Regions from separate parts of the Eubacterium sp. AB3007 genome, predicted to be linked through region 2. Evidence: riboswitches for the same ligand, from Rfam matches in the RefSeq annotation. Region 2 holds a riboswitch; the other holds the start of a gene.
What was found. A riboswitch is a leader RNA that binds a small molecule or an ion and turns the genes downstream of it on or off. The one in region 2 is predicted to bind cobalamin.
Positions count from the first base shown of each region.

Region 1: it holds a riboswitch for cobalamin, as region 2 does, so the genes downstream of both, P156_RS0109855 (hypothetical protein) here and P156_RS0108955 (hypothetical protein) in region 2, are expected to answer to the same signal.

Region 1 is NZ_JIAD01000001.1:2,074,150-2,079,308, forward strand. It holds gene P156_RS12385 (immunoglobulin-like domain-containing protein) at 1-1,243, shown strand, start outside; cobalamin riboswitch at 1,400-1,658, shown strand; gene P156_RS0109855 (hypothetical protein) at 1,774-3,171, shown strand; gene P156_RS0109860 (hypothetical protein) at 3,665-4,603, shown strand; gene P156_RS12390 (DUF4430 domain-containing protein) at 4,615-5,145, shown strand.
Region 2 is NZ_JIAD01000001.1:1,887,318-1,892,476, reverse strand. It holds gene ilvB (biosynthetic-type acetolactate synthase large subunit) at 1-1,527, opposite strand, end outside; gene P156_RS0108955 (hypothetical protein) at 1,970-2,260, opposite strand; cobalamin riboswitch at 2,351-2,568, opposite strand; gene P156_RS12280 (hypothetical protein) at 2,605-3,792, opposite strand; gene P156_RS0108940 (hypothetical protein) at 4,332-5,159, opposite strand.

The DNA of each region.
Region 1 (5,159 bases), 190 kb from region 2:
AGTACTTGATAACAGTGAGGCTACTGACAAGGCAAAGAAACAGGCCGCCGCAGAACTGGAGAAGGCTGTCAATGAAGCAAAGCTGGCGCAGAACCCCATCAGCGAGGAGATTCAGGTCAGTGTAAGTAATTTTGAGAAAGCGAACAAGTTCGACTTTGTGCCGCAGGAAATCGTAGTCTGGAGTAACGCCGCGGAGAAATACGGCGAGACCAGAGATATCGATGCCGGAAATGCAGGGAAGGTCACCTTTGCGGATGTGGTCTACACTATCCACGAGATGAAATACGGCGGTGCCTTCACGAAAGAAGATGTCAAGGACTATATCGAGATCAGCAATTCCGGATACTTCGGTAAGCTGTTCAAGGTTTCTACACTTAACATCTCCTACCTGATCAATGAGGATCTGACCATGACCGGCGGTGCTTTTGCGACTGCATTGGATGATGGTGATCAGGTGGCTCTGTACAAATACCTCGACGAGACGAACTACTCGGATCTCTACACGCACTTCACTGAGACAAAGAAGACCGTGAAAGAGGGAGAGGCGTTCTGGCTTCAGATCGAAGGGATCGGTTGGTCGCACCCGCTCGGTGCTGTCAAGAAGTACGATGGGGAAGAAGTCCTGGCCTCTCAGTATGACAAGGACGGGAATCTGACTGCTATCAAAGGCTCCAATATGAGCAAGGACGGCAAGGTGAAACTGGTGTTCAAGAAAGCGGGCACCTATGATGTGACAGCCTCCGGCATGGTGAATGGAGCGTACACGGATTACACCGACTGGCAGAATCCGAAGCAAGTTGAGGATGTTCCTGTTCCGATCGTGCTCCCACACTGCAAGGTTACCGTGCTCCCGGCAGATAAGAAACCAGCGAAATCGTCTGTTCCAGCTGTCAAGAAGATCAGCACCATCACGGTCAATGTCAAGACCGTAAACAAGAAGGTCGTTGCCAACGCCGTGAAGAAGGCGAAGGGAGATAGTGCTTCTATTAAGACAATCGTCCTCGGTAAGAAGGTTAAGAAGATCAAGAAGGGCACATTCAGCCAGTACAAGAATCTGACGACTCTTACAGTCAAAACCAAGAAACTGAAGAAGAAGAGGATCAAGGGTGCCCTGAAAGGGTCTGCTATCAAGACCGTCAAGGTTCAGATCGGCAAGAAGAAGGTCAACAAGAAGTATGTAAAGAAATATAAGAAGATCTTCACCAAGAAGAAAGCCGGAAAGAAAGTGATGGTCACGATGTGATCGGACACATATGAGTTATCCATGTGCGAGACTGCTGCTTCAGAGCAGCAGTCTCATTTTTCCCCCTGAGAAACATAATCGATAATGGATGTATTCCTGGACGTTTTTGGGGAGAGTACTTGCAATCGACTGCGACAGAGATTATAATGAACCTATAGTTTAATAATGCTCTATCATGACTCTGCGGCGTATGGCGGCAGGGGTGAGGGAACCGGGTGGGATTCCCGGGCATACAACGGTGCTGTGAGCACAGGAGTCGTCCTTCATGGCGAAAGCCGGTCATTGGGGGAATCTGAGAAGGCGAGGGACGGTGTGGAAGTAATGGCGTAAGCACGTGCACAAAACCAGGGCAGGTGCTAGATGTCATACTACAGCTGTGTAAGCCAGAAGACCTATGATGAGAGATAATGCACACTTGTTTGGAGTGTGGTTGGGGATACGAGAATTAACGGTCGTAGCAGTCTTGCTACGACCGTTTTTTTTCCTCGGGTGAGCCAGATAGAGCGGTGTGAAGAGAAAGGAGAAAGTTGATGAAACAGAACATGTTGCTGAAAAGAGTGACAACTGTGTTGCTTTCACTGGCGATTACAGTGGTGTTCATGCCAGCATTTGCATTCGCAGATGCAGCCTCTGATATCACCGTGTTCATGACTGTGAGTAATGCGGGTGAACTGGCAAAGGCCAAGGATGGAAGCATGATGGCTTGGAAGGAAGTCACGGTCAAAGATCTGGATGCAAGCGGGGACTTCTCTTATGACGAGGCTCTAGTTGCAATGCACAAGGAGTATAATTCCGAAGATGGATACGATCCTGGCTCAGGCATGGTAAAAAAAGTCTGGGGCGTACAGGGAGGTTCTTATCTGTTCTATATTAATGGGCAGGGAATTAAAAACGATGTAAAGCATGACACAGTTTCAGACGGTGACTATCTAGTAACGGGAATTCTTTCTGATACCTCCATTTACTCGGACTGGTTTACAACGTTTGACAATGAAGGGACAGTCAAGGCGAAGACAGGTGAAGCAATCAATCTCAAGATCAAAGGACATCTGGGGATGGCGTATATGCCCGATGATTTGAAGGACTCCCCGATCAAGGATATGTCCGTTGGATATTACAAAGATGGACAGTTTGTTGATACCGGTGCCAAGACAGACGCTGAAGGGAACTGCACCGTTTCCTTCGACAAGCCTGGAACGTATATCGTATCCGCTAAAGGCAAAGTTAAGAGTGCCACTGTATCTGTGTACACGATTCCCGCTGGTGAAATAGATGGCAAAAAGTATGCAAGCAGAATGGATTGGTCTACTTATGATTCGTTCGTGCTTTATACCGAAAAGAGTTATGGAGATGGACCGTATCCGCAGGATGAAATCAAAGAAATAGATTTCTCGTATTGGAGTGACCTTTCTGAAGAAGAACAGGCCGCATATAACTTGGTGTATATTAATAATTATGTAAGCCAGTACGAGGCTTACTATCCCGCGCTTTTGGATGCGCCGACCATTGCGCCCGCATGCGTGATCACTGTTGAAGAGAAAGACAAGACCCCGGTCAAGCCATCCACTCCGGCACCAAAGAAAGTTCCAACCGTCACAGTCAAGGCCAAGACCGTGGATGCCAAGACAGTTGCTGAAGCGGTGAAGAAGGCAGGCGGATCTGCGGACAGCGTCACCAGTTTTGTGCTCGACAAGAAGGTCAAGAAGATCAAGAAGGGCACATTCAGCCAGTACAAGAATCTGACGACTCTTACAGTCAAAACCAAGAAACTGAAGAAGAAGAGGATCAAGGGTGCCCTGAAAGGGTCTGCTATCAAGACCGTCAAGGTCCAGGTGGGCAAGAAAAAGACCAACAAGAAGTACGTGAAGAAATACAAGAAGATCTTCACCAAGAAGAACGCTGGTAAGAAAGTCAAGGTCACCATGTGATCTATGTTAATTGATCTGTTGAAGAGAATGCTGCCCCGGAGATCGAGTGTCCCGGGGCGGTTGATTTCGCGTCTGATCGGTGGTTCTGCTACAAAATGGCCGAATGCTCGTTTTTTGTAGTAGGTTTGGAGCATGACCTACTACAAAAACATGGAGCGGTGGCGATTCTGTAGTACATTATTCTACAGAATCCAGTGATTCCCAGAAAAATGTAGAAAAAGTTCCTGATAAACGAGCAATTAATATACATTTTTTCCTTATATTTACAGAAGATGAGATTGTGAGTGCTACAAAAAACGCAAGAAGCGGAGTTTTTGTAGCAGGTGAGCAGTAAAACCTACTACAAAAAATCCTGTTTCTTAGAAAAGTGTAGTACGCCTCTCGAGGACCTTCCGAAACTCTCCCGAAAACAGCGATAATATTGCTTCCGTTGTGTTTTCGGTGGGTATGTTATATACTGGTAAGGTAAATCTAATTAAAAGGTGGTATTACAATGAGACACAGTAAGAGAATCCTGCGGGCTGCCGCATGGGCATTGGCAGTGCTGATTGTGCTTTGTCTGGCCGGGTGCGGCAACTCGTCTGATCTGAATGGAGACGATCTGAACGATGTGTTGCAGAAGGCCTGCAGCTATACCGTAGATGAGGTGGGAACGCTTGATGCGTCGGAGGAGAGTTCGGCTTGGCTCATCTTCGGCTGCGACAAAGCAAACGCGGATGCTCTCACCGACGAGGATTATGATGACTACTATGACAATGTCCGGCTCCTGGTGAAGAACACCGGTGGTGTCCTCAGCGAGGACCGGTACACTGCCTATGAGCGGGTATCCATAGCGGTGGAGACCCTGGGAGCGGATCCGGAAGATGTGGAAGGGTACGACCTGATGGCGCCGGTAGATGACTATGACAAGGTCTGTGCTCAGGGGATTAATGCGGAGATCTACGCGCTGATCTCTGCCAACTATGTTGGTTATGATCTGAAAAATGAGCGGGAGTACCTGGATGATATCCTGGATGCTCAGGCAGAGGATGGGGGGATCTCCTTCGATGGGAAGAACGGAGATCTGGATATCACCGCCATGGCCGTGCAGGCTTTGTCCTTCTATCAGGAGGACAAGGAAGTGCAGGCGGTCATCGCCAAGGCCAGAGACTATCTCAGCAGCAAACAGGGAAAAGACGGTGACTACGGCAATTGTGAGACCACTGCGCAGGTGATCATGGCCCTTGCTTGTCTGAAGGAGGATCCGGCCGAGGCAGAGGATTTTATCAAGGACGGGAAGAGCCTGACCGATGGATTGATGCTGTATTGGACCGGGAAAGCTTTCTGCCACAAGCAGGGAGATGAAGAAGATCTTATGGCTACCCAACAGGCGATCCTGGCAATGGATGGAATTCTGGCCGCCCGCGAAGGTAAGAGCCTGTTCGAGAAGTAAGGAGATATGACGTGGATCAGGAATTATTGAAGAAAGCCAGGCGCCGGCGGATGCGCCGTTGGGGGATCCTGGCGGTGATCATTTGCCTGGTTGCCGCAAGCCTTCTGGGGCTGAAGCTGGCCGGTGGAAAGATGGCACTTCCCATAGGAGAGAAGAGCGCCACGGTGGAGATCTCCTGCGACCAGCTGGCCAAGGATCCATCTGTACTGAAGAAGAAGGATCTTCTTTCTTACATCCCCAAGGATGGTGTGATCTTGGCCAAGACCCCGTATAAGTTCGAGAAAGGGGCCACCGTGTACGATGCGCTTGCCGATCTTTGCAAGGCGAAGCACATTCACATGGAGAGCAAGTTTGACTCGACCTACCAGAGCTACTACGTGAAGGGCATCGGCCATCTGTACGAGTTCGATGCGGGGAAACGCAGTGGCTGGATGTTCCAGGTAAACGGCGAGGTGCCCGAGTACGGCGCCGGTAAGGTCGAACTACATCAGGGGGACCATGTGCGCTGGTACTACGTGGTCGATTACACAAAGAAGAATTAGCGGCTTTGTCCGCA
Region 2 (5,159 bases):
TTCGATATGCAAGTATTCCATGCCGTAAGCCTCTGCGATCTTATCGTAGTACGGCAGATCGTACAGTGAGATTCCCTCATACCGAGCCTTGTAGGTGTTCATCTGATACTCACGCACCAGCCCCAGTACGCGGTTCCTCACGATGACCACCTTCAGCGGCACGTTGTTGACCCTGGCCGTCGCCAGTTCGTTCATGGCCATCTGGAAGGCTCCATCGCCACAGACCGCAACAACCTGCTTGTCCGGCTGGCACATCTTGGCACCGATGGCCGCGGGAATGGAATACCCCATGGTTCCCATGCCGCCGGTGGTCAGGAACCGACCGCTCTTCATGACATAATTATCCGCCGACCAGAGCTGGTTCTGTCCCACATCCGCCACATAGATAGCGTCCTCCTCCATCCGACCGGACAGTTCCTGTACCAGATAGTTGGGGTTCACTAGCTTGTCGCTGAACACGCGGGTGTCCACCGTACCGTGTTTGATGGAGTTCAACTCCCCCAGCCACTCCCGGGTGTCGATGTGGATATCCTCCTCTGCCAGCTGGTTGAAGATGTCCTTCACGTCGCCCACCAGAGGAATGGTGGGACCCAGCCGCTTGCCGATCTCCGCCGTATCGATGTCGATGTGGATGATCTTCGCCTGGCGCTCCAGATTACCGGGCTTGGCCACTGCCCGATCCGCAATACGCGCCCCCACGATGATCAGCAGGTCGCTGTTTACCACCGCCTTGTTCGCGTATGGCTTGCCGTTGTTTCCCAGCATGCCGAAATAGAGCGGATGCTTCTTCGGCATCACGCCCATCCCCATCATGGTGTGCACCAGCGGGATGCTGTATTTCTCACAGAAAGCCCTCACCTGCTCCTCGCCATCCCCCAGGATGACGCCGCCTCCTGCACAAAGCAGTGGACGGGTGGCTTTGTTGATGGCCGCGATGACCTTCCGCATCTGCTGTTTGTTGCCCTTGTTTCCGGGGGGCTTGTACCCGCGGATACTCACCTCGATCTCCTCGTAGTTGAACTCCCTCTTCAGGGGCGCCATCTGGATGTCGATGGGCACATCGATCAGCACTGGTCCCTTCCTGCCAGTGGAGGCGATATAGAATGCCTCCTTAAAGATACGCGGGATGTCGTTCACGTTCTTCACCAGGTAACGGTACTTGGTGAAAGACTCCGTAGCGCCTGTGATATCGGCTTCCTGGAACACATCCCTTCCCAGAAGATCGCTGGAAACCTGTCCCGTGATGGCTACCACCGGAATACTGTCCGCATAGCAGGTGGCCAGAGCCGTGATCAGGTTGGTCGCCCCGGGACCGGATGTCGTCACACAGACCGCCGGCTTGCGGGAGACCCTGGCCCATCCGCTGGCCGCGTGTCCCGCTGACTGTTCTTCCCTAACCAGTACATGCTCGATCGAAGAATCATAGAGCCCGTCGTAGAACGGCGCGATCGCCACTCCCGGATACCCGTAGATGGTGGTGATCCCTTCTGCCTCCAGGCATTTCACCATAGCTTCTGCACCAGTCAATATACTCACCTCGTTTACTTATAGTCTATTCGTTTATTGTATCAAATCTGGTCTGCAAAGTCTATATCAGCAAGTAGATTTCCTCCACGAAAAAGGTGCTGTCTCAAAATGAGGCAGTTCCAGAGTGTAGACAAGTCTAATCCACCCGACTGCAGTCCTCTCCTGGAAACCGGTGGATAGAAAACAAACCCTTGCCTTCTCACACTTCAACATTTTCCTTGGGAGAATTCAATTCGGGTATTCTGAAGGAAAGCAAAAAAAATATTCCTTCAGATGGCTTGTTTCAGGTAATCTGAAGGAATCCAACCGCTCGGATATTCCAAATATTAGGATTTTTCTTCCAAAGAATATTTTTTTGCCATTCCTTCAGAATGGACCACCCCAACAAAACGAAGGAAATTCCAGGCGTGACAAAACTTCTGACGCGTTTTCACATCACGCCTTACTCCTCCGGCCAGTAGATGCAGTACGCCTCGTAGTTCTCTCCCATGTACACCCACACGCTGTCTCCCATGTCGATCTTCTCGTCGAACACCTTGTTTGGGACCAGCAGCTTCAGGTAGGTGCGTTTCATGCCCTTCAGGTTCTCCTCGGTAGCCTCCGGGTCATTATGAAAAGCCTCCAGTTTCTTCTTCAGGTCGGGGATGCCTGTCTCCTTCCCAAAGTTGTCGGCAAACTGCTCGCAGGTGGCATAGACTACATTGTCGGGATTCTTAAACCAGTTAACGTTCATTGGGACTCCTTTCTTACCTTCACCGCTCTACCTCCGAGAGAATGAAAAAAAGCCGCAGCAACACTGCTACGACCGTTATTTCTCGTATCTTTCAAACCCATCTCCCATCATAGGTCTTCTGGCTCGTACAGCCGGGCCTTCCTCAGCCCACACCGCCTCCCGCCTTCTCAGGTTTCCCCAATGACCGGCTTTCGCCATGGGAAGCGACTCCTATACTCACAGCACCGTGATATGCCCGGGATTCCCACCCGGTTCCCTCAGCCCCGCCGCCATACGCCTGCGAGGCCATGATAGAGCATGACTATTCAACTACATATCCAGTATACACCTGATCAGTTTCGGATTCAACGGGGAATTTCAGGCAACCCGTGGCGGCCGGCCGCGCAAGCAAGGCTTTGTGCACAGCGCCAGAACACGCAGGCAGTAAACACGATCCCCATGAGTCCCATCAGCGGATAGAATACGCTGATAAGGTTGCCGAAGTTGAAGATCCCGATGGTGGTCGCAATGACGGTGGCGATCACCGCAGTCAGGTTCCTGTGGGCAGCAACCACAGCTACATTGCCGGACACCGTCTTCACGATGACAAAGAGTGCTGTCGCCGCGGAGGAGTAGATCCCCAGCGCCAGCGTCACGGAGAAGAACGCACCAAGCACCGGCGAGATCCGCACGGCGAGGTAGAGCGTAGGAATATCCAGCGCTGCCACGTTTCCCGCATTCAGCAGGATCGCCGTACTGGTGATGGCGACGATGGCTACCAGGGCCAGCACCCCCAGGCCTGTACCCAGGTATACTTCGCGCCGGGACCGGGCCGACATTCCCAGCTCCGTGTAGTACACACTGCCGCACACAAAGTTCAGGGACACGTAGAGGATCGCGCTGGCAAGCCACCAGTTGGTGTTCTGTTTCCCGGCTAGCGCCCCCTGCCACTGCGCCACATCGCCAAAGTTCCCATAGTCCCGCAGGATGGTCACCGTACCCACCACCAGCGTGAACAAGATGATCACCGGACCGATCAATGCCACCACGCTGGTGAGCCTCTCAAACCCCCCGAAGTACGTGAGCAGCACCAGCGCCGCCATGATCAGCACGCCGGCAGTGTGTGGAAGACCATAATACTCCTCCAGCGTCGCCCCGGCTCCGGAAAGCAGGATGCTGAATGGGATCACCTGCACGCAAGGCACGACCCAGTTGTAAGCCGCTCCCAGCCGCCTACCACAGAAGTAATGGTAGTGGCGGAAGGCAGCCCCACGCGCCTGGCCGCCCTGGGTAGTCCCGGCATCCGGCGCCCCAACGCATTCAGTCGTAATGGCCCGGTGGTCAAACGCCACGGTGGTCAGGGTAAACCCCATGACCGTGAAGCCGATCAGCAGCACCAGCAACACCAGGAAACTCTGGTATCCATAGCTGGTGACGAATTGCAGGATCTCCTGACCCGTTGCAAACCCGCTGCCGATGACCCAAGCGGTGAATGCGCCCGCGAACCGCAGGGTACGCACCGCCGACCCTTCTTCTCTTTCTCTCTCAGCCAAAGCCTTCCTCCTTCAATACAAGCCTTATTTTCATTATAGTTGGAATCTGAAGCAACGTCAATCATACGGCGGCGGGCACAAAGCTTTTGCTGCGCCATCGAAAGTATACAATATATCTGCCGAAAAACGCTTGACTTTTCTGAAAATTCGATGTATTATTTAGCCAGATAAAGCGATAGAGTAAACAGCGCCACATGATGCAGATCCATTGACATCAGGGCGAACATAGATGAAGGTATATGAGTTTAGAGATCGCTTGCGAATAAGCTACATCCGAGAGGATGTGGAGAGAGAAGGAGGGTGAGTCCTAAGACTGTGAAGAGAGAAAACGGAATAAGATGAAGTACCGATGTGTTGTCTGGTCCAGGCTATCGTAGAAGTCAAGGATTTGTGTCAAAGTGGAAGGTATTCCCCCTCGGAAGTAGTGAGGGGTTCACATATAAGGCTTTGGACAAAATCAGAACATGTCGGTACTTCCCTTTTTTGTTCAATAAGAATGGTGATCATTCTTTTTTTTGTGCCGAAACAGACCCCGGCGGTCACTCCCCGTCGATCACCATATAGTATACATCCTCATTCGGCAGCGGCCTCCCGCCGAGGATGTGCTCCAGCATGGGCCGTGGCATGATATAGAATTTGGCGTTCTCACAGGGGCCGAACTCGTTATAACGTTCAGCCAGCGCCACCGCCAGTTCCTCCCCCCAGGTGATACGGGCGCGCTTCTTCTCACGGGCTATCTCCGCGCTATAGAGCTGATCCTCGCAAAGGATCCAGATCTGCCGGATCACTCCGTAATTCTGTTCCTTCACCCCAAAGAAAGGCTCCACCTCTTCCGGCATCAGCGCATCCTCCTCCAGCAGGAAGGACTCCTCGGTGTAGAGCGTCACACAGCGATCGGTCGTGATTTCCCAGCCGTACTCCAACAGCGCCGGCCGATCCAGCGACCAGTGGTCCCTGGGAAGATCCGGTGCCACCTGCCCGCTGACACTGGCCATGGTTTTGTCCACCGACTCCCAGCGCTCCACGGTGTTCTGCACCTTGCCGGAGATCCGGGACAACGCCTTCCCCCTGGGAAGCCCCGCCTCTACCAGCTCCTTCAGGCTGATCTCCACCCTGTCATACCGGTACAGAAACTCCAGGTCCACCTCGCTCTCCTGTGTGTGGACCGCGGTGACCAGACACTTGTACCGAAGCAGTCCCTCGCCGCCCAGCACTGCGATGTAGACGATATCGTCCCGTCCCATCTCCTGCGCCTGCGGCAGCGTCACGGAGAAATTCCGCGCTTCCAGATACGCCCCGTAGATATCAAATCGATTCGGGTCAAGCACCATGACCCATCGTGTTGCGTTGTGTTTCTTTGCAGCCAT